One region of the Paenibacillus sp. 2TAB23 genome, then DNA from elsewhere that is predicted to be linked to it. Evidence: riboswitches for the same ligand, from Rfam matches in the RefSeq annotation. Region 1 holds a riboswitch; each other region holds the start of a gene.
What was found. A riboswitch is a leader RNA that binds a small molecule or an ion and turns the genes downstream of it on or off. The one in region 1 is predicted to bind cobalamin.
Positions count from the first base shown of each region.

Region 1 (7,590 bases):
CGTGTTAATTTCCCAATTGGCGCTATCATCGGCAGCTGCTGTATATTCATCACCTACTAGAGTCACTTCAACGGACGGATTCGTTGCTCCGTTTACGATTTGAGCAGCCGTAGAAATGGCTGGCCATCTGCTGTAGTAAAAGCGCACAACATCATCATTTTCCAGTTCATATGCGGACGCCCCGATACTTGGAGCCACGCCATTCACTTCATACACCCAGCCGTCCCAGCCGCCAAGCGTGCCTGCTGCTTCTCCATTTATCGAAGAGACATAAGCACCGAAACTGCTGTCCACGATTTTATAGTTGATTTTTGGAACAGCTTGATCAAGGGCTTGTTTTAACAAATCCAATGCGGTTGCTGGTTTTTCTGTATTTTTGATCGTCACATTCTGAAGACTGAATATCGAACCAGAAATCCCATCAACTTGCAGCTTAGCTGCAATTGCTGGATTAGGCAGTTTCGTTTCAGCGAAACGGTACCATACGCTTTTCTGGTACTTGATGTCATTTAATGCAATGAGCGCTTGATTAGTAGCCATTGGATTATCTTCGGTATCCGATTCCATCCATTTAAAAGAGCCGTTCTGCAGTTGAAACGCAGAGTAGGAATCAAGTACGCTTTTACCTTCAGCCATCCATTCATTCGAGAGAAGGTCTTCGTCAATCGCCGTTAGACCCGAGACAACTGCCGACATACTGTTTGAATTATCTCCGTACATAACAAGCTCATTGTTTAATTGTTTCGTTTTCAAGAATGACTTTATTCTTGCAATGGATTGCTGGACGGCGCTGTCATTCTGGTAATTCCCGAGTGCAAGCAGCCCCATTCCTGACATGTCTGGATCTGAGACGGAGCCATAAAATGCAAAGCCGCCATCTGCAAGTTGTTGATTAAGCAAGAAGTCGATCGCTTTCTGTTTAGCATTTGTATTCCAATTGCCAACATCGCTTCCTAGCTTTTCTCCTGTCTCAAGGGCATGCATTGCCCACATGTGTTTGTTTGATGTGCCAAAGGCGCCAGTACTATCGTTTTGCTGAGCAGCCAGCTCCGCATAGAGATTACGATCCGTCTCCCATGCATGTGCCGGGTCTTCACCCATAGCAAGCAGCGAATAAATGTAACGAATATGATCAGTTCCTGGTTCATTAGGATCCAGCTTATACTCATCTGTTGGTTCTGTTGTTTTCCAGCTGGGAAGCTTCCAGACCCCATCATTCAAATTTTGACCTGCACCCCAAAGAGCAACGATATCCCACCAGGATTCTAATACTTCATTTTTAGTTTTGTAATAATCAACTGTTTTAGCAATCATCTCGTTAAGAGATGCATTCGCAGTATGATCAGCCGCCTTGCTTACTTGCGGTGACCATACACTAAAAATTAAAACAAAACTTAAAATGGCAGGCAAGCATTTACTCATAAACCTTTTTAATGTTAACAATGTTTTCTCTCCTTTTCAGTTCCGTTTTTTGACAACAAAAAAAACATCTTTCGCTTCTGGAAGGATGTTTGGGTTGTTATGTGCGTAAATAAGCATAGGTCTATGCCTAACGCCGAAGCACAAATAAACATCTCCCTCCCATCCTCGTGAGAATTATAGAGCGCTCTTATGGCAGGTCTCCTGGCTTCGCTTCATTGCTGTACGAGCTCCTTCCCGTCCAACCAGACAGTGGATAAATGAATCGTCAGCTCTGCGTTACAGTGGCGGGACCGCGTCGGATTTTAACCGAACTTCCCTATTAAGCTGCTTATGAATCTTCTTTTCATGGCAGCACCATACTAGCTATTCTATGAAATTATATGTTGTTGACTTGTGAATTGTATCAAAAAATTGATGATAAGACAAAGGTTCTGATACAATTTATTCATACTTTTATATGAAAAAGGAGAAACCCCACTTGTTCATCACCATCATTCTCTTCATCCTCGCCGGTCTTGCCGAAATCGGCGGTGGTTATATGGTTTGGCTATGGCTCCGCGAATCAAGGCCGCTTTGGTTCGGCGTTGTCGGGAGCCTCATACTTATCGCATACGGCATCATCCCCACTATGCAGAGCTTCCCATCCTTCGGACGGGTATATGCTGCCTACGGCGGTGTTTTTATTATACTGGCTGTTCTTTGGGGATGGCTTGTCGATAAAAAAACGCCGGATGCTTACGATTGGCTGGGAGCAGCAATCTGTATCATCGGCGTTTCCATTATGCTTTGGGCTCCTAGAAACTAAGCCCGTTTTATTTATTCCAATTTAAATCGACCAATCGATTTCCTCAATTCCTCGGCAAGCTCGCTAACCGATTGTGCCAGCTGCTCGGTTTCGATGGCAAGCTCGTGCTGGCGGTTCGTGCCCTCTGCCGATTGCGCAGCAAGGGAGGATGTGTCCTTGGCTACCATCGCCATCGTTTCAACCGATGCACTCACTTGCTCGCTGCCTGCCGCCATTTCCTCCGCAGATGCGGATACATCCTGCACCTGCGAGGATACGTGGCGAGATTCCTGCCAGATAAGATCAAAGGACTGCTTCAATTCATGTATGATGGTCATCCCTTGCTCCATTTCCTGTTCGCCGTTCCTTACAGCCGTTACCGCTTCGGAAGTAGAAGTCAGCACATGGTTGATCGTATCTGCGATATGGCGCGCATTTTCGGATGCCTGCTCCGCCAGTTTTCTGATTTCTCCTGCTACGACAGCAAATCCGCTTCCATACTCTCCCGCATGCGCTGCTTCAATAGCAGCGTTCAGAGCGAGCAGATTCGTCTGACTTGCAATAGCCGCAATCGTGCCGGCCATCTCTTGAATCTGCGCGGATTGTTCATTAAGCTGGCCGATCACTTGCGCTACTGAAGAGTTTGCTTCGCCAAGTCTCTCCATCTGGGCAACCGCTTGATCCGACTTTTCATTACCTACCTCAGCCGCATGCAGCATATCGCCTGCTGCCTCTGACATAATCGAAGAAGAAGCGGCGATTCTGCCGACGCTTGCCGCCATTTCTTCCATAGAGCGAGCGACCTCGGCAGCCCCATCCGCTTGATTCTCTGCCCCAGCTGCCATTTCATCAACGGAGGAGGCAAGCTGGAAGGACAGCTCTTTGCTCTGATGGGAGCCTTCACTGAGCGTAATGGCAAAGTCTGATACGGAAGCGGCGTTGCTTCTGATTGTCCGCATTAAGCTTTGCATATGCTCGATAAAACGATTGATTTCAAGACCCAGTATGGCAATTTCATCTGTGCCCTTGTTCGCGATTTGATAGGTCAAATCTGCTTCGCTGGAATTAAGGTTCACGGCTGCCCTAACGATTTCCCTAAGCTTTCTGCCTAACATGATTTGCGAGAGGAAAAATAATATAACGAGAACAACCGCTACTAATGATCCAAATTGAAGCAGTACCTTCATTCTCTCGGCAGCAATCCGCGCTTCTGCCTTCTCTTTGGACAATGCGACTCGAACGGCTCCCCAATGCTCGCCGTCAATGATAAGCGGGTAGGACACATCCCATGTCTCAACGGTCTTCCCATCTATGATCCGATCATACTTTTGCAAATATACGTCATCCGTATTTACATTCATGACCGCATTGTAACCTGTCTCATCATTAAATATGCGGTTCGCTCGATAGTTTTGGCTGAGAAACCCTTTTTCGCCCCAAGCGTCGGCAGATTGTTCCCCTTCTGGACTATAAATACCGTTGTGCGTGGAGATATAGCCAGCCCAGTTTGGATTATCCGAATAGGCGGCCGCCATGGCGTAAACTACGTTCTCCTCGTTCAAAAAGCTATCGATGATGCCTTGCCAGCGATTATCGGTATATTTATCATATGCGCTGTCATATTTCAGCTCATATTCGTGCAAAGGTATCGATTCACCATTATGTAGGATTACTTTTTTTGCTGCATAATCGGCGTCCTGCGCCCGCGTCTCAGCCGCCTCTTTGCTTTGCTCATTAACGGTCAGCTCATCATGAAAAAGATCATTTCGCAGCTGATCCCCCGCCCATTTCGTTCCGTCTTGCAATACAACCCCCGTGTTCAAATCTTGTTCCGTCAAATGCTCCAGCGTATGGGCGAGTGACAAGGAAAGATCACGCCCTTTATCGAGTAGTCTTTTCTCTACATCCGTTCGTATAGACTGCCATTCAAAAACCATAATAACGCTAACAATTAAGATTAAAGCAGCAGCCATCACCAGCATGAATTTATTCGTTAACGAGCTTTTTCCGAGCTTCATATGAAGCAACCCCCATTGCAGTTTTATCAATAGTAAACCAGATTAAGTATGCAGCGTGTGATTTAAATCACATTAGGAGAGGTTTCATTCCTTTTGTAAAATAAAGCGACAATTCCGTTCAATATTTTTACAATAATCCATTCACTCTTAAAGAATTAATAAGTTATTTTAAATGCAATGCATCAAAAAACACCCTAACCCACTTAGATTCGGTTTAAGGTTTTGGATTGTTGGCTCCTTCATAGTCGAATGGCGCGCAGACCACGAAGCATTAAGAAAACTGTATTTGTTTAGCTATTTTTGTTTAGCTGTATTTGATTACTGACCTTGCCCCGAATAGATGGACACGAAGAAAACCTCTATAATAAATCACGAAGGGGTTCAAATGGGACAAGGAAAGAAATACGACAAAGCATTTAAGGAGCAGGGCGTCCTGCGTATTATGGCTGAAGAATCAACCGATTCGGAAGCAGCCAAGGAGATAGGTGTGCATGATACAACGGTTAGAGACTGGGTTAAGGTTTATAAACAAGATGAGCTATATTGGAGACTACGATGCAGAAAGTGCAATAGAAACCTCACATGTGCTGCCGCCTGAGGGGCTACGTTGTACAAAGTACAACGAAAACCGGAAATTCCGTTGAAACAAACTAGAATCTGCTGATTTCATTGCAGAAACTGCAATGTAGAGGGGTGATGGCGTGCTAACTGGTCATTCTACTGCAGAAACTGCAACGTAGGGCGGGTGTTACTTGGGGGAGGGGGAGTTACTTAGTGTTGTTCGCGCTAAATTGGAACCACGCTGCAGAAACGCAACATAGCTCAGACGTTACTTGGGGGAGAGGAGTTACTTAGTGTTGTTCGCGCTAAATTGGAACCACGCTGCAGAAACGCAACATAGCTCAGACGTTACTTGGGGGAGGGGGAGTTACTTAGTGTTGTTCGCGCTAAATTGGAACCACGCTGCAGAAACGCAACATAGCTCAGACGTTACTTGGGTTTTGGAGTAACCTAGTATAGTCTGAGCTATCGCGGAAGTTACGCTGTAGAAAGTACAATAGAAACCTCACATGTACTGCCATCTGAGGGGCTGAGTTGTACAAAGTACAACGAAAACCAGAAATACCGTTGAAACAAACTAGTATCTGCTGATTTCATTGCAGAAACTGCAATGTAGAGTGGTTGTTGGCGATCTAAATGGTCATTCTACTGCAGAAACTGCAACGTAGGGCGGTATAGTTATTTAGACAAACAGTTGTAACTGAGGGTTTCTTGCTGTCTACGATTTCATGGCAGGCCATACACTCAGTCGGGCCATACCTGTGGTTTATTACATTAAACAGCGAAATACCCTCCGGGACCGCAAATCTTGCGATGCCGGAGGGTATTTTTGATGGGATTAAAAGAAATGTGAATGTATGATTTTAATCAAACATCCCTTAAATCCTTCGTAATTAGTCACGGTCGTCATCATCGTAATCATCATCATCATCTTGGACATCGTCATGGTCATCGTGATCGTTGTTATCGTCGTGGCTGTCATCGTCATCATTACGGTCATCATTACGGTCATCATCATAATCAATATCAAGCACTTTCCCGTTTGCAGCAGCAATGTCTACTTCAGCTCTGCCTGCAGCTGTTTTCAGCTTGACCTCGTACTTTTTAATACCGTCGTCCCAGTCCGTTTCCACTCGGATGATATCGCCATTCACCTTCTGCTGAGCCAGCTTGCCTGCCTGCTCTTTCGTAATCGACTTTGTCGCTGTACTTGTGCTTGTTGCGCTTGTTGTGCTTGTTGCGCTTGTTGCGCCAGTAGAGTTCGAGGCTGCCGCTTCGCTAGCAGCTGCATTGGCGGCAGCGTTAGCGTTCGGAGCAGCTGTCACACTTGCTGTATAATCATCGTCATCATTTTTGATGCTCAGTACCTTGCCTGAAACGGCCTCCACATGGACATCAACCTCCTGGAAGGTATCTTTGCGATCGATATCCACCTCATAGTATACCTTGTTACGTTTATGCTCCAGCTCAATATCTGTTACGCTGCCAGGTGCTGCTTTTAAGGCAATCTGCTTCGCTTTATCCTTGCTGATATACGAGCTAGCCGCTTCTGCGGCTACGACTGCACTCGTTCCTCCAAGTGCTACTACAAGTCCTAATCCGATAATCCAGCCTTTTTTATTCATCATCTTCAACATCTCCTTTAAGATTCTCTTGTTTGTGATCTGCAGGTGTCTTTGCTGCTATATCTATAACTTACACCTGAAATCTAAGAGAACCATTACAGAAACATTAGAGTTTGATGATAAACCTAATCTTCGTCGCTTTCATCGTCCCATGTGACGGATACGACCGCGCCAGATGCCGCATTCAGCTGAACGTCCGCCTCGCGACCATCATTCGTTTCAATTTCAACAAAAAAATACCATTTCCCGCCCTCGTTTTCCTTATCGATATCCTTAACCTTACCGGGGATTTTCTTGAGCGCCAGCTCGGATGCCCGCTGTTCGGAAATAATAATGGTTGGCATGGTTGTCGGCTTGACCGTCGTTGCGGGTACGGTAGGCTTTGGCGTTGATTCCGGCAACTGCGTCTCTGCGGGAGATGCCGCTGGTTTACCAGACGGAAATTCCGAGGGGTTCTGGGACGGTTCATCACTAACCACCTCGCTGTCCGTTGGCACAGGCGATGCCGTCCCTGGCGACGCACCAGGATCGCTAGAGCCGAACCGCTCCAGACTTCGAATGCCGGTGATCCCCGTAGGCTCAACCGTCAGCTCATATAAACCTTGCGTCGATTGGAGCTGTATGACATAACCCTCTCCCTGCTCCTTGCTGCCAACGATTTCTCCCTCATAATGCCCGAGCACCTCTTCTTCCGCCGCAGCCAGCGTCAGTCCATGGGAACGGTCAGCTCGTGACAAAGCGATAAATGTCGCCCATGCAAGGATAACGCCTATTGCTATTACAGCTGCAGCTACGCTTATTCGCCATTTACGATTGTGCATGGTGTCCCTCCACTTATTCCTATCCGTCTTGCGTTCTAGTATAAATGACGATTCTTACAATTTGCTGAGAACAATCGGCTGAACCTGCCGCTCTGTATGCTCGCGTCATTTGCATGACAGCACCATTGACATCCTTCATGGGATCCGAATCGTCGCCGTCGTCCCTTTGCCTTGGATACTTTCCAGTACGAGCTTTACCCCTATCGCATCTGCCAGCTCTTTCCCAAGCGATAGACCGAGCCCCGTACCGCCTACTGGCTCCTGATCTCTGCTGCGGGATTTATCCACGCGATAGAAACGTTCGAATACTTTCGAGAGCTCCTCTGCCGGAATGCCCACGCCGTGATCCTTTACGCGTA
Region 1 covers NZ_JBFRGD010000009.1:33,724-41,313, forward strand. Annotated here, with positions in the region: gene AB4Z29_RS14545 (DUF4430 domain-containing protein) at 1-1,443, opposite strand, end outside; cobalamin riboswitch at 1,597-1,796, opposite strand; gene AB4Z29_RS14550 (YnfA family protein) at 1,880-2,227, shown strand; gene AB4Z29_RS14555 (methyl-accepting chemotaxis protein) at 2,239-4,224, opposite strand; gene AB4Z29_RS14560 (transposase) at 4,610-4,822, shown strand; gene AB4Z29_RS14565 (PepSY domain-containing protein) at 5,679-6,413, opposite strand; gene AB4Z29_RS14570 (PepSY domain-containing protein) at 6,536-7,231, opposite strand; gene AB4Z29_RS14575 (sensor histidine kinase) at 7,367-7,590, opposite strand, start outside.

Region 2 (7,590 bases), on a different contig from region 1:
TTGAGACCTCAGCTTCCCTGAAGGCGTTGAGCGGAACGGAAGGTTATGATAAGCTGCATAACCAGACCGCTGTAGTTGAACGGGCTGGAGAATGGATACGAATGAAGACAGAGTTCGTTAGGGCTGGCGATATCGTAATCGTGCAGGCAGGCGAGGTCATCCCTGTTGACGGAAGAATAACAGCCGGACGATCCACGGCTAATGAAGCCTTGCTCACGGGAGAAAGCCTTCCAATGACGAAGGTCGAGGGAGATCAGGCATGGGCAGGGACGCGCAATGAGACGGGGCTGCTGCGGATTCGCACGCAAGCTGCGGGACATGATACGATGCTGAACCGCATACAGGAGCTTGTTCGAAAAGCGCAGCGATCGAAGTCTGCAATCCAGCGTAATGTGGATGCGGCAGCAAGCTGGTTCGTTCCGGCTATGCTTGTATTCGCCATCAGCACGATTGTGTTATGGGGATTTTTCCTAGAGCCTGGCAACTGGAGCAAAGCATTTATTTGCGGCATTGCCGTGCTATTAGCTGCTTGTCCCTGTGCGCTTGGCTTGGCGGCCCCGATCTCCTTGGTCATTGCTTCTGGCAGTCTTGCCAAGCAAGGCATTATTGCTAAGGAAGCTGGAGCACTAGAGAGGCTAGCAAGCATTCAAACGGTTATTTTCGATAAAACAGGAACTTTGACTGAAGGCAAGCCGCGTGTAAGTGCCGTATTGTCTGATCAAATCAGCCGATCCGCGCTGCTTCGAATGGCAGCAGCGGCGGAGTCGCAATCGACGCATCCGCTTTCTGTCGCCATCCTGAATGAAGCGGGGCGGCTTGGGCTTGTCATACCCGCTGCCAGTGAATATGAATTTACAGAAGGCGGAGGCATTGAAGCTATCGTCGAAGATCATCGCTTCGGCATTGGAAACGCAAGTTTTGCACATCATCGCAAATGGTCATTAAACGACAAGCTTTTCGCATTTGCCAAGCAGCGTGAGGAGCTTGGGGAGACGGTGCTGTATGCAGCGTCGGCTGGAAAAGGCATAGGCGCCATGGCTTTCAGCGACAGTGTGAAAGCGAATGCCAAGGGGACGGTGAAGCAGCTGAAGGAGCTGGGTATATCGTCTATTCTTGCCACAGGGGACCATCAAGCGCCAGCTTATGCTGCCGCTAAGGCTGTAGGCATCTTGCAGGTTCATGCTTCCATGCTGCCTGAGAGCAAGCTCAAACTCGTTGAGCAGATGAAGCGTAAAGGAATTCGGGTTGCTATGGCAGGGGACGGTTGGAATGATGCACCGGCGCTTGCAGCTGCCGACGTTGGTCTAGCCATGGGTGAAGGTACGGATGCTGCGCTTCAAGCCGGCCATATGACGCTGCTGTTCTCGCGGCTGCAAGCGATTCCGGAAGCGATTAGAATCAGCAGGCTGACAATTCGAAACGTACGGCAGAATCTAACATTCGCATTTGTATACAATGTCATCGTCATTCCATTTGCCGCTATGGGAATGCTGGAGCCATGGATGGCAGGAACAGCAATGGCGCTCAGCTCCGTGTCGGTAGTAGGGAATGCACTGCGGTTGAAGGGCTTGCTGAAGCGAAGAGCCGGTGGCTATTCATGACGTTGACAGGGCAGCTCATCGGCTTTATTATTCTTACCGGTTTATTCAGCGCGCCGCACTGCATGGGAATGTGCGGGGGAATCGTATCCGCTGTTTCGTTGAATTCCACAGCTTCCGTGAAGAAATCGATGCTGCTTTATAACACAGGCCGTATCGTTTCCTATGCTCTGCTGGGAGGCGTAATGGGGACTGTAGGCTCTTTTGTCGACGTAGCAGGCAGGTTTGCCGGGATGCAGGGGCTTGCATCCATCGTCGGAGGCTGCTTTCTCCTTCTCTGGCTTTGGCGTCGCTTCCAGCTGCCCGTTATGAACCGCCTTTCTTCCTTTCTATACAAGAAGCTTGTTCATGACGCGAAACAATCGAACAAGCACGAGACCATTCATCTGCTCGCCACTGGCATAGCTTTTGGATTTCTTCCCTGCGGTCTTACCTATGCCATGCAAATGACAGCAGCCTCTACAGGTTCCGGTTTAACAGGTGCTGCCGTCATGGCTTTGTTCGGTTTATCTACTTTTCCAGCACTGGCGTTAGCCGCATCGGTTGCTGCGTTTGCCAACAAGAAATGGCGCCGTTTCATGCGAGAGGCAAGCTTTGTTACGGCACTTGCCGTTGGCGTCATTTCAATTCTGCGCGGACTTGCAGTCAATGGCCTGATTCCGACCATAAATCCATGGTTATGGTAACCGGCTAATGGCTGGCTTTCAGCAATCTGCTTATTTCATAAGTTTGCTCTTTGGTTTCAAGCGTTAACGTTGCTTTCCATATGCCTGCCATTAGGGGGACGCCATCTCCTGTATATTTGCCTGAGGCTTCTTCAGTCATTTCGAACACGTAATCACCGCAAACCATGCTCAGCATGTCTAGCTTCACTGTTATATTAGCATCATGAACCGGAAAGCCCTGTATATCTTTTATATCAACCGTGAATTGATTTTCGTGCAAAACCTTGGCGGGGTATTCCGCAATGGTCCAGCTTATCGTACCGCTATTGAAGGCATGCTCCGTCGTTTGCGGAGGTACAGCTTCATCTTGCTGAAACCACCAAATAGCAAAACCGATTAGTAGCACGAGTAAGAAGAAAATGAGAAAAAATTTCAAATATGAGGTGCGGAATTTATCATTCGGCTGCATCTAATCTTTATCCTCCTTCAGTCGTTTTTTTGAGAGGATGCTCATTTAAGTTACCTATGCGGGAAGAGTGGGAAGCAGAACTCGGCTTGCAAGAATGAATTGCTGCTGTTTAATGGACAAATACGCGATGTCGGTGTATATTAACAACTGATTAATCAATCGTAAACGGACAGGTGCGGATAGGAGATTCTTGCAAGGTATCAACATCTTGCAGTGCTCTTTGAAGCTTAAAAGGGAAGACCGGTGCAATTCCGGCACGGACCCGCCACTGTAAGGTTGGATAGCGACGCTTTAGGCTTCGTTACGACCGAGTCAGAAAATCTGCCAGTCCTTACATGCGCTTAAACCTACGTGGAAATAGGGAGGGTGCTCGGAAAGCTTGTCGCTTTGCAAGTAATGGAAGAGCGTATGGGAGCATTTCTGGCACAATTGCCGGTGATGCTTTTTTGTTTTGACAAACTAAAAAAGAGGTGCAGAGAAACATGGTAAGAAATAACCGTAAATTAATGAAGGCTCTGTTTGGATTGCTCCTTGCGGCAATGCTTGTTGCCACAAGTGCATGTGGAGTAAACAAAGAACCTGAAAACCAGCAACGTCCAGAAACGAACCTTACGAATTCGGATGCCAATAAGTCAGAAGAAACCTCAGACGCAACGGTATATCCCTACACGATTAAAGACGATACCGGGACTGAGATTACTTTTGAGCAGCAGCCAACTAAGGTTGTGACGCTTGTGCCTAGTGAAACAGAAACGATCTACGCGATCGGTGCTGGGGAGCAGGTAGCAGGTGTCGATCAATGGAGCGATTACCCCGAGGATGCAGCGGCAAAGCCAAAGGTTGGGGATATGACGACCAATATTGAGGCCGTAGTGGCATTGAATCCGGATCTAGTTTTGGCTTCGTCCACATTGAACACAGATGCAATCGCAAAGCTGAGAGAGCTTAAAATACCCGTGTACGCATCAGATCCGCTTACCTATGATGCCGTTATTGCCAAATTAGAAATTTTAGGTCATATTATGAATAAACCTGCCGAAGCGGCTGAAATTGCAGATCATATGCGGCAGGTAAGACAGCAAGTAACGGATGCGGTGAAAAACGCTGAGAGAAAAAAAGTGTATATGGAGTTTTCGCCAGGCTGGACGGTCGGCTCCGGCACTTTTCTTGATGAGCTTTTAAACCTGGCTGGCGGGATTAATATTTCTGCTGCTTCGCAAGGCTGGTTCGAGGTCAGTGCAGAGGAAGTTGTAGCTCAGGATCCAGAATTGATTATATACCCTGATTTGAAGGAGGATCCGAATCCGATCGTCGTTGGCATCCAAAGCCGCCCAGGCTGGGAAGTCATTGCCGCAGTGAAGAACAAACAGCTGCATGCAGTGACAGAGAATCCGCTCGTGCGCGTTGGACCGCGTTTAGCGGACGGCTTGCTGGAGCTTGCTAAAGTAATCCACCCGGATCTCGTGAAATAAAGCAATGACCTATAAACTGGTTTGGTACGGAGGAGCAGCCATGCTCCTTCTTGCTGTTTCTATCGTGGTGAGTTTAACGATTGGCTCATCGGGCATTTCGGTGCGAGACGTATGGGGCATATTGCTTCATAAGCTGCCCTGGTTTTCGAATGAAGCAGTCTCTTATTCGGCGGGCGAGATCGCGATCGTTACGCAAGTAAGATTGTCCCGCGTGCTGCTCGCTGTTCTGGTAGGCGCATGTCTGGCGCTGGCGGGAACAGGTTTTCAAGGCGTGCTCCGTAATCCTCTTGCTGATCCCTATACGCTCGGTGTTGCATCAGGGAGCTCAGTAGGCGCAGCTTTTATTATTTTGTTTGGATTACAGGCAGCGATGGGGATGTGGACCATTCCGATTGTTGCATTCGCAACGGGGATGGCTACGCTGCTTGGCGTGTTTTGGCTTGCCAATCAAAAAGGTGTTATGCATATGGAAACACTCATCCTTTCCGGCGTCATCATTCAATCTTTTCTAGGCGCGTTTGTTTCCTTTATGGTTTCGATGTCAGATGGCGTCGTCAACCAAATATTGTTCTGGTTAATGGGATCACTAGCCATGCGAGGCTGGGATCATGTAATTATGCTTATCCCCTTTCTGCTGATTGGATTGCCCTTATTGCTTGCTTACGGGCGTCCCCTCAATTTATTTGTATTAGGAGAGAGGCACGCTGCCCATCTAGGCATACATGTGGAGCGAACGAAGCTAATCGTCTTGATCAGCTCTACGCTGCTTACTGCGGCTGCCGTCTCCGTGTCGGGTGTTATTGGTTTCGTAGGGCTTGTTGTGCCGCATCTAATCCGATTACTCGTTGGTCCGGATTATCGGTTAATAACGCCATTGTCGGCTATCGGAGGCGGTATATTCGTGTTATGGGCAGATACGCTTGCGCGAGTAGCGTTAACGCCGAAGGAGATCCCATTAGGTGTAGTAACCGCTTTAATTGGTGCACCATTTTTTGCTTATTTGCTGCATCGGCGGAAGAAAGGACAGGGTGGCGCTTTATGATCGAGGTTCGCGAAGTGATCCAGGATGTGAACGGTCGACAAGTGTTAAAGGGCGTTTCCTGTACGTTTCAAAAAGGCAATATGTATGGCATCATCGGGCCAAATGGCGTCGGTAAATCAACTTTGCTGCAATTGCTGTCCGGAGTTGATCGGCCAAAGCAGGGAGAAGTACTTCTAGATGGTCGGCCATTGTCGACATTTCCCCGTAAAACGATTGCGAAACAAATGGCAGTGCTGCAGCAAAACGGGCTTCCGCCTGTTGGTTTTACTGTGCGGGAAGTCGTCAGCATGGGACGTTATCCATATCAGAACTGGCTCGGAAGCGAGAATGAGGACTCGGCGAAGCTGATTGACGATACGCTCCTAACAATGGGCTTGAAGGAGCTTGAATTACGCACAATGGATCAGCTAAGTGGCGGGGAACGCCAGAGAGTGGCGCTGGCCAAGCTAATGGCACAAGGCCCGGCGATTCTATTGCTGGATGAGCCGACAACCTATCTTGATATTGGCTTTCAGGCACAGCTTATGGATACCGTGCGAACATGGCAGCGAAATAGCGAGTTGACTGTCATCGCCGTGCTTCACGATTTGAATCTCGCCGCGCTATATTGCGATGAGCTTGTGGTATTGCATCAAGGAAAAGTAGAGGCTGCCGGTACACCGCAGCAGGTACTTACTTCGTCACTAATTGAGCAGGTATATGAGACAAAGACGACTGTCATATCCCATCCGATTACAGGGGTGCCGCAATTGATGCTGCAGCCAAACTTCTAATTTAATTGCTTGAAGGGACTGATGAAATGGAAACACATACATACAAGCATCTATTAGACATTATCAATACTATCCCTCCTTTTGATAATGAAGCCGCAAAGCTTGCGATGACACATTCTGATTCCTTAACAAAACCGCCGGGAAGCCTAGGCAAGCTAGAAGCGGTCGCTGCACAGCTTGCCGGCATTTCAGGTAAGCTGTGGCCGGATTTGTCCCAAAAGGCTGTTATCGTAATGGCAGGAGACCATGGCGTCTGTGAGGAAGGGATCAGCGCGTTTCCGCAGGCCGTAACGCCACAAATGGTTGTCAATTTCTTAAACGGAGGAGCTGCTGTCAATGTGCTGGCCAGACAAGCAGGAGCAGAGGTTGTGTGCGTAGACATTGGCGTCATTGGGGATATCGAGCATGAACGGCTCGTAAGCAGAAAGATTGTACGCGGAACAGCGAATATGGCAAAACAAGCCGCCATGAGCAGGGCAGATGCGGTTGACGCCATAATGGTGGGCATCGAAACGGTGAATGAGCAAATAAAGCGCGGCTGCAGGCTGTTTGCGACTGGCGAGATGGGAATCGGCAATACGACGGCAAGTGCAGCTATTACGACCGTGCTGACTGGTTTGCCTCCTGAGGAGTCGGTAGGCCGGGGGACTGGAATTAATGATGCAGGCTGGTTGAAGAAGGTTGAGGTTGTTAAGCGGGCAATTGAAGTCAATGGGCTTCATGCAGCTGGAGCTGATCCTCTTGACGTATTGGCAAAAGTAGGCGGCGTTGAAATCGCCGGCCTTGTTGGCGTTATCATTGGGGCCGCGGCAAGCGGCTGTGCGGTTGTTATTGACGGATACATCTCGTCCGCTGCTGCACTTGTCGCATCGAGAGTTACCGAAAAAACGTTGCCATATATGATCGCTTCCCATCTTTCGCAAGAGCAAGGACATGCAAAGCTGCTTGATGCCGTTGGCTTGACACCAATGATTCAGCTGGATATGAGGCTAGGCGAAGGAACAGGTGCCGTGCTGGCATTTCATTTTATTGACGCTGCACTGCTGCTGATGCAGGAGATGGCTACATTCGATAGCGCAGGCGTTACCAAGGGTTAGGTGAAGGAAAGTTGGCAGTATTCATCACAGGCGGGGCACGCAGCGGCAAAAGCAGCTTTGCGGAGCAATACGCAATGAAGGTCGCAACAAAAGGCATATACATAGCAACCTGTCAGCCGTTTGATGAGGAGCTGGAAGAGCGCATCTCCAAGCACAAATTGGATCGTATCGACTCCGGATTTCACTGGACTACGATTGAAGAGCCTTATGATGTCTCTGAGCGGTTAGAACAAATCGTTGGCGAGCAGTCAGCTTCTGCAGCGCAGGGGAAGGAATTGCCTGTCATCCTGCTTGATTGTTTGACTCTTTGGTTGACAAACTGGCTGATGAGGATGGACGACAAAGAAACAAAACATTCAAGCTTGGACAGTGAAATTGCGCAGCTGCTAAAAAGCATTCAAAGCTGCCCTTTTCCTTTGATCATCGTATCGAACGAGGTAGGCGATGGTATTGTACCAGCCTACCCGCTCGGGC
Region 2 covers NZ_JBFRGD010000002.1:326,454-334,043, forward strand. Annotated here, with positions in the region: gene AB4Z29_RS04255 (heavy metal translocating P-type ATPase) at 1-1,601, shown strand, start outside; gene AB4Z29_RS04260 (sulfite exporter TauE/SafE family protein) at 1,598-2,284, shown strand; gene AB4Z29_RS04265 (FixH family protein) at 2,289-2,732, opposite strand; cobalamin riboswitch at 2,934-3,075, shown strand; gene AB4Z29_RS04270 (ABC transporter substrate-binding protein) at 3,215-4,204, shown strand; gene AB4Z29_RS04275 (FecCD family ABC transporter permease) at 4,245-5,246, shown strand; gene AB4Z29_RS04280 (heme ABC transporter ATP-binding protein) at 5,243-6,019, shown strand; gene cobT (nicotinate-nucleotide--dimethylbenzimidazole phosphoribosyltransferase) at 6,046-7,116, shown strand; gene cobU (bifunctional adenosylcobinamide kinase/adenosylcobinamide-phosphate guanylyltransferase) at 7,128-7,590, shown strand, end outside.
Region 2: another riboswitch for cobalamin. It lies ahead of AB4Z29_RS04270 (ABC transporter substrate-binding protein); the one in region 1 lies ahead of AB4Z29_RS14545 (DUF4430 domain-containing protein).

Region 3 (7,590 bases), on a different contig from region 1:
AATGACAAGCGCCGCCAGCCATTTATTCCTGCTCATGCTTCATGCATCTCCTTAACGAACAAGGCAAGGGCCAACTCGCTCCCCTTGCCCTGTTCCCTTTAATGGTTACGCCACATCTCTCATATCGTAAAGACGCGTTTGTTTGGCAACAAAGCGATTATAGGCTACAAACGCATACAGCGCCTGATCCGAAGCCATCAGATCTACTTCGCCAGGCTTTGCGCCACCGTTATCCGTACCGCCCTGCTTGACGTGATAGAAGCCGCCGCTTGCCGCCCCGTAGCCTAACAAAGCTTCAACGGCAGAATGGCCGTTCTTCACAAAACGTGCATCTTGGTGCGGATCGATGCCCAGTCCAGCCAAAGCGACGATAACCTGCGCGATACTCTCCGAATTGGCTGATCCGCCGCTTGCAAAGCTGCCATCTGCCATCTGCGCCTTCGACAGCCATGCAACGCCGCGGTCTACGGCAGCTTTAACCTTATCATTCGTTGCATAATAAGGAGTCAGCCCTTGAATCGCCATTGACGTAATATCTGGGTCTGCAGCGGTTGAATTCGCTCCTAACGCCCAGCCACCATCTGTAATCTCTCTGCCCAGAATGAAATCAATAAGCAGCTCTCTCGTTGTCTGCTTCTTGGCACCTGCGACTACCGGAATATCATAGGCTTTGCTATCCAACGCGACTAGCGCAAAGATCGGGCCGTTAATCCCTTGTTTAATGACGGTATCGTAATCTGCAAGCGGCTCAAGCAAGTTATATCCTGCTACTTGATCTACGCTTTTGCCAATAGCCGTCAACGCCAGAATAACTCGGTCGTATTCCGTATATTTCACGTTGTGCAGCTTGCCTGACTGTTCCTTCAGCGTCTGCTCCACGTTAGCATAATACTTTGCATAATAGCTGTCCGGTACGCTTATCTCCGAACGAGCGAGACCAAGCACTGTCCAATCGCCGCCTACGCTCGCAATGGTCGGATTGCTCACCGCATTCTGCATAAAAGCTGCCGTTTGGGCAATCTGTTTCCGCACAGCCTCCTGTGCGCTTTGATCCGCATTCGTGTCTTCAGGCTTGTTGATGATGTCAAAATCATAAGCTCTCATGGCCGCAACGGCTGCCATCTCTCTCGTCACCGTTGCCTTCGGCAGGAATCCGCTACGATCACCTACCATCAGCTCGGAAGCAATTGCAGCTTCAATATCTGCTTTGGCCCAAGCCGAAGCCTTATCCAAATCTTTGACAGCATCTGCCGGCTTTGCACTCGCAATCCCCAAAGCCCGAACCAGCGTTGTCGCCATCTGCTCGCGTGTGATGCTGTCATTCGGACTGAATTTTTGATTGAAGCCGGTCATGTAGCCGGCATGGCTAGCTGCCGTCACATAGGGGTAGAACCAATCTGTCTTCGCCACATCCGTAAAGGCGCTAGCCTTGCCGGAGGCCGTATCCAGGTTCATCACGGCTGCGAGCATTTTGGCAAACTCCGCGCGTGTTACCGCTGCTTTAGGATTGAATTTCCCGTTGCTGCCCTGCACAAAACCGTTTTGCGTCGCTTGGCCGATTGCATCGAGTGCCCACTTTGAGATTGTATCCGCGTCTTTGTAGAGAGCATCCAGCGCCAAGCTGCTGCTAGCCGTATACGTGACAAAGCTCGCCGTTTGATTCGTTTTAATATAAAGGTCGTTTCCTTTCACGAACGCATAAGCTTTTTTGTCGCTTCCGATCGTTGCTTGAACACCTTTTTCTTCTGTCGCATAGATCGAAATTGCTACGTATTTATTATTCTCCACGACGCCTGCCAACTGGTTTTTCCCGTCTTTGACGATGATCGTAAACGGTTTATCGAATCGCACGGCGCTCGCTTCGCTGCCGATCGTAAAGGATTGATTCCCACTGCCGAACTTATCTTTGCTGCCGACCGCTCGGTTAATGAGTTCCTCCACTGTAGCTTGCTTCGCATCCAAGGCGGTGAACAACTCCACGTTCGTCTCCCCCGAATTCAGCTTCGTACCTTTGTCGATAATGAAAGAAGCGGCTCCTTTCACGACCGTAACCATCGGAATGCTTTCTTTAACGTCGCTAACATTCAAAATAACCTTCTTCTGGACATCTCCGATATTAATCGTAATATTGTCGGTATCCAGCTGTGATTTGGTCAGGCTGACTACATAATTCTCCGTAAGTCCTTTAGGCACATTAATGATTGGGCTGCGGTCATATCCGCCTGCATCTAAATCTATGCCTAAATTCGTCGTATAACGCCATTGAATCCGATCGCCTGGCTTCAGTGTATATTTGCTTGCCCCGTAATCCGGATAAATACCATTGACATTGTACATCCAGCCGCTGTCTTGGCCATGGTCAAATTCTCCATCTCCAGCTATGGTTTTCACATACACGCTTCCGTACGTTTCATTCCAGTCAAAGTCAAAACTAATTTGAGCTGCATCCAGCGTTCGCTTTAATACCGTCCATACCGTGTCTCCTGCTTTCAACTCTACGCTTGCCGAAGGCAGCACGTAACCCTTGTTAATCGCAAGCTTATCCACCGACTGGGTAACATATTGTGTAGGCTGGGAAGGTGCTCCATTACCTCCGCCCGGCGCCTCCAACACACTGGTAGCATAGGAAACAAAGTCCGTAAAATGCTTTGTTTTTACAATCAGGTCATTCCCGCTGTCATATGCATATTCTCTCTCTCCCGCTTCAGCGCCGAGAGCATCGCTTTCGTATTTTTGAATCGCATGAACGGCTCCGCCTTGGATATAAGCAGCATCCTTGCCGCTATGGCCAGCAAAGACCAGTGTTACATATTCGTTAAACTCGACCATGGATCTGCCGCCCATTGTGAAAGCTTCAGCAATCTCGCTAAGCTTCCTGCCCTCGGCAATGAGTTCGGCTAATTTATTTTTCAAAGTCGAATTGGCAGGGTCTAACGTCGTAATCAGCTCTAAAATATTGCTGTCGCTGCCAATGATTTTGGCACCCTTCGGAATAACAGCTGTGACGCTGCCCTTCTTAGCCTCGATTTGAGGCAGGCTGCTGTTCAAAGGCAAATGGACGCTTACGCTGCCATTTTTTTGTTCCGGGATTTCAATCGTTATTTCCTTGCTTTCATTTCCCGTCGGCACGGGAACCACATAGTGGACTCCACCATCCGGAACAGCAATGCTCGGTTTCTCTCCGGCAGGCAAAGGAAACTCCATTTCCTGCGAATCCTGCAACTGAACATCCGTCATGTCGTAAAGACGATTCTCGCCTTTCAAATACCGATCATAGGAAACGAGCGCATACGTGCCTTGGTCGGTAGCCATGCCGTCTAATTTGCCCGTAGCCACATGCTTAAAGCCCCCGCCTTCTACAGAAAAGGCTAGCAGCGCGTCGATCAGTGATTTATTATTTTTAATAAATCTCGGGTCGGCATGCGGGTCAATCCCAAGGCCTGTAAGAGCAACGATCACCTGTGCGATACTCTCACTGCTTGTCGAACCGAAATTCGTATAGCTGCCTTGTGCGTTCTGGGTGGCGGAGAGCCACTGCACCGCCCTGTCCGCAGCCGCTTTTACAAGAGAGTCCGTCTCGTAGTAAGGAGCAAGGCTTTGCAAAGTCATCGCGGTAAGATCGACGTCTGCTCTCGTTGTGCCGAAGCCCCAGCCTCCAGCATCCATCGCATCTTTCTTAACCTCTTGATTCAAAATATATTGAACAAGCTTTTCCCTTGTGGTCTGCACCGCAGCGCCTTCCGCCAATGGAACCTCGTACTGATGGGTATCCAAGGCAATGAGAGCAAATACAGGACCGTTAATCCCTTGTTTGATGACATAATCAAAATCAGCGAGCGCTTGTGAAATATCGTAGCCCGCCACGCTATGTATGTCTCTTCCAATAGAGGCGAGCCCCATTATCAATCGAGAGTGCTCCGTACTTTTGCTATTATCGAGCTTGCCGCCGTATTTCAGCAAGAGTGCTCTTACTTGCTCAGTCACATTATAGTAGTAAGAATCATAGTATTTATCCGGTACGGGGTAATTGGCGCGTGCCAAGGATATGACAGACCATTCGCCCGCACCCGTTCCAAACTTCGGACTTTTGACCGTCTTCACTAAATAAGCAAGACTTTTCTCAAGCTGCTCTGCGGCTGCTGTGCTCTGCGCGAATGCGTAATGAACCGTATAGCTTTCCTCTGCACGGTTACCAGCCGTATCGATTGCCGTTAACGTAATGACATTGTCGCCTGGCTGCAGGGAAACCGTGTACGTCTCATCCTTGGCTGTGATCAGATCACCGTTTAGATTAACTGCCAGTTGTACAGCCGGATCTGCTGTGTCTACAGCTGATGCCATAAAGCTAAGCTTGCGGTAAATCGCTTGCTGCTGATCGACTAAGCCAGTAGAGCTAATAATCGGCTTTTCTATGTCCGCAGCAATGTTCAGGCTCGACAGAGCAGCGTCTTCATCTTCCTGGCTATTCTCCGTATGTTCCAACACATCGTAGGCATGCTCGTGCGCATCCTCCGCTGCATAGGAAACCTGGCTATTGGCTGAAAGCATTGTCATAAACACACTTACAAGTAACAACCATGCAATAAATCGATTCGTATTCATGATGAACTCCCCTTCCTATTCGTCCAAACGATTTATGAAATAAAGCTATACAAAAAAACCTCTCACCGTTAATGGTTAAGAGGTTTAATAGATTATACAGCTAACTATTGCATGCACTAATAAACACCTCCCTATCCATCGTAGAGTTAACGGTGTAATGAAAACAGGCAGGTATTCTGGCTCGGGATCAACATCCTTGCAGCCTTGCCGGTTTCCCAGCGGCGTCCTTGCAAAGACTCCTCCATTACAGTGGCGGGACCGCGCAGGAATTAAACCTGCTTCCCTTTTAACCAATCCATGGTTTTCTTGCTTAGCTCCATCATTGGCACCTGTTTCTTCTATGAAATTTTCTTGCTCATCATACCGAATATTTACTCGTTTGTCATGTTAAAGTTTGTGGACGCGCCTTCGGTAACACAAAAAATGAGGGTGCCCGCGGGCACCCTCTGATGAAACGGAACGATATGCAGCTAAACGTTCAAATCTTACAATTAAGCCGCTTCCGAAGCCCGATCCTGCTTCTCTTTGCCGCCTGATACGAACCAGCCGATAACAGCAATCAGCAGAAGCACAACATAGAACGTCACTTTCCAACCTGTCGATTCCGCAAAATCATGCGGGATTACGTGCAGTGATGGATGTGCCAGCGTATGTACCGCCAGCTTGACGCCGACCCAGCCGACGATGAAGAACGCTGCGACTTCCAATGCAGGTCTGCTCTCCAGCAGCTTCACGAACATATTCGCTGCAAAACGCATAATGACCAGACCGATAAAACCACCAAGGAAAATTACGATAAAGTGACCGCCATCCATGCCTCCGATTTTCGGCAATGTTGTTGCCGGCAAAGCGACGGCAAGCGCTACGGCTGCCAAGATAGAATCGATTGCAAAAGCGATATCCGCGATTTCAACCTTCAAGACCGTAAACCAGAAGCCGCTTTTCTTCGGTTCCTTACCCGAGCTCTTGGCTACGGAATCGTCGGCTTTTTTCACGATGAGCTTACGGAATATGTGGTTGAGCGATATGAACAGAAGATAGAGCGCTCCGATCGCCTGCACCTGCCAGACATCCACCAGAAACGAAATCGCAAACAACGAACCAAAACGGAAAACAAACGCGCCTGCCAATCCGTAGAACAACGCCTTCTTACGTTCAACTGGCGGCAAATGTTTAACCATTATCGCCAGCACTAGCGCGTTATCGGCTGCGAGCAAACCTTCCAACGCAACCAATACGAGCAACACCCAGCCATACTCCATTAACAAACTTAAATCCATTTGACATCCTCCTAAAATAAAATGATGGGCTTGCCATCTGACTCCCAAACGCCAAGAGACCTTTGCCTTGTTAGGCAAAGGTCTCGCTAACAATGCCTTTATCGGCAATGCCCATAAAGCCGGAGAACTTCCATTCTCGTATTGACGACTTTTATGTGACAGCTACTCCCCATTTGCGTATGGGTTAACTATTCAGTTGCGATAAGGCATCTTGCGTAAAGCGTCTAATAAAAGGTGATACGGGGTGCGGACAACATTGGTTTCATGATTTATTGGTTAATTTCAAACATTCTTCTCTTCGATAAGCAGATTCTTGCTCAAGATTCAAATCCTCTATACCGAAATGGAGTCGATCCACTACTATCAAGCATGTCCAAATATACCGTTATTTAATAGCTAGAAGTAAAATTTCACCATTGTTGCGTTCAAGTTCTCTCTAAATACGCAGCAAGTTGATCGAAGGTTGCGCCGAAACCCTGCTTCATGGACTCGTACATACCGAGGTAGAAGTTCAATTCCTCCTCCGGCACGTTGATAGGCCCTCCGCGAAGAGTGATCACTGTTGTATCATCTATTTCAGTAAAAGTCAGCGTATTGTGTATTTCCAGCGGAAACGATTCTGCGAATGGGGCTCGTACGATATTGCCTTCTGAATCGGAGAAACAATTACCGTATACAATCTTGTCCGGTGCTTCAATTTCGTAATAGACGAATTTGCCCCACATTTCGTGACCGTCAGGAGATTTCATATTGTAGTGAAATGATCCGCCTGGGCGGAAATCCATCTTAGCAACTTCTATTTTGAATCCTTGCGGTCCCCACCAGTTTTTCAAATGTTCCGCCTCCGACCACACCTTAAACACCAGATCGCGCGGAGCTTTGAATGTGCGTGTAACGACTAACTGATTGTTCTCCATTTTAATTGACATGCTTTTTATCTCCTTTATTCTGCTATTTGAAATACCCCATACATCGATATACCGGAATCAACTGAAACGCCCTAACATGAATCATAGAAGACTCCGATCATAGCAACTACAGCTATACTAGAATCTTATTCCATTAGAATATACTCTATATTGAATATTCCTGTCAAGGAATATAGTTTTGATTTTTGAATATACCTAGCATCACTATTTGTTTCAGGTGATGTTTGGCTGACCGTTGTTCAAGCGTAGTTACATACTTCATTCAATAGGGTCTAGCTGGATCAGATTCTTCGATTACCTCTATCCTTATCCTAATATTGCTTATTATTCATTCTAGGGGTCATATTACGATGGAATTATTCATAGTGGGAGTTATTAATAAAACAAAAGAACCCATCACTTAAGTCAATTTTGGAAATTCCAGTTCCACATGTTACGTTATATAGGATTAGAACTAAGAACCCTCAGCTCCACTTTATAGTGGTGTTGAAGGTTCTTTGCACATATATGAGATTTGAATACCATGGTTACCCTTTGGGGACAGCCACTTCTGCTAGCCCACATAAATGCAATAGTCATACCTAGGAGCTTCAGCGAAGATCGTAATGGTGTTTTTCGAGTTATTATCTAGCTTGGTTCTAGCTTGGTCTGAGTACTCGTGTAAGCTACGCTGCACAAACTGCAATAGAACCCCTTCAGGTGACGGAACTGACCCCTGCTAATGAGACAGGGATAAAACACCTAACTAACATGCCAGTTGCCGATACTGAATCGGTGAC
Region 3 covers NZ_JBFRGD010000037.1:31,857-39,446, forward strand. Annotated here, with positions in the region: gene AB4Z29_RS30765 (DUF4430 domain-containing protein) at 1-36, opposite strand, end outside; gene AB4Z29_RS30770 (S-layer homology domain-containing protein) at 106-4,602, opposite strand; cobalamin riboswitch at 4,752-4,950, opposite strand; gene AB4Z29_RS30775 (TerC family protein) at 5,094-5,882, opposite strand; gene AB4Z29_RS30780 (SRPBCC family protein) at 6,308-6,811, opposite strand; partial or broken gene AB4Z29_RS30785 (IS3 family transposase) at 7,557-7,590, opposite strand, start outside.
Region 3: another riboswitch for cobalamin. It lies ahead of AB4Z29_RS30770 (S-layer homology domain-containing protein); the one in region 1 lies ahead of AB4Z29_RS14545 (DUF4430 domain-containing protein).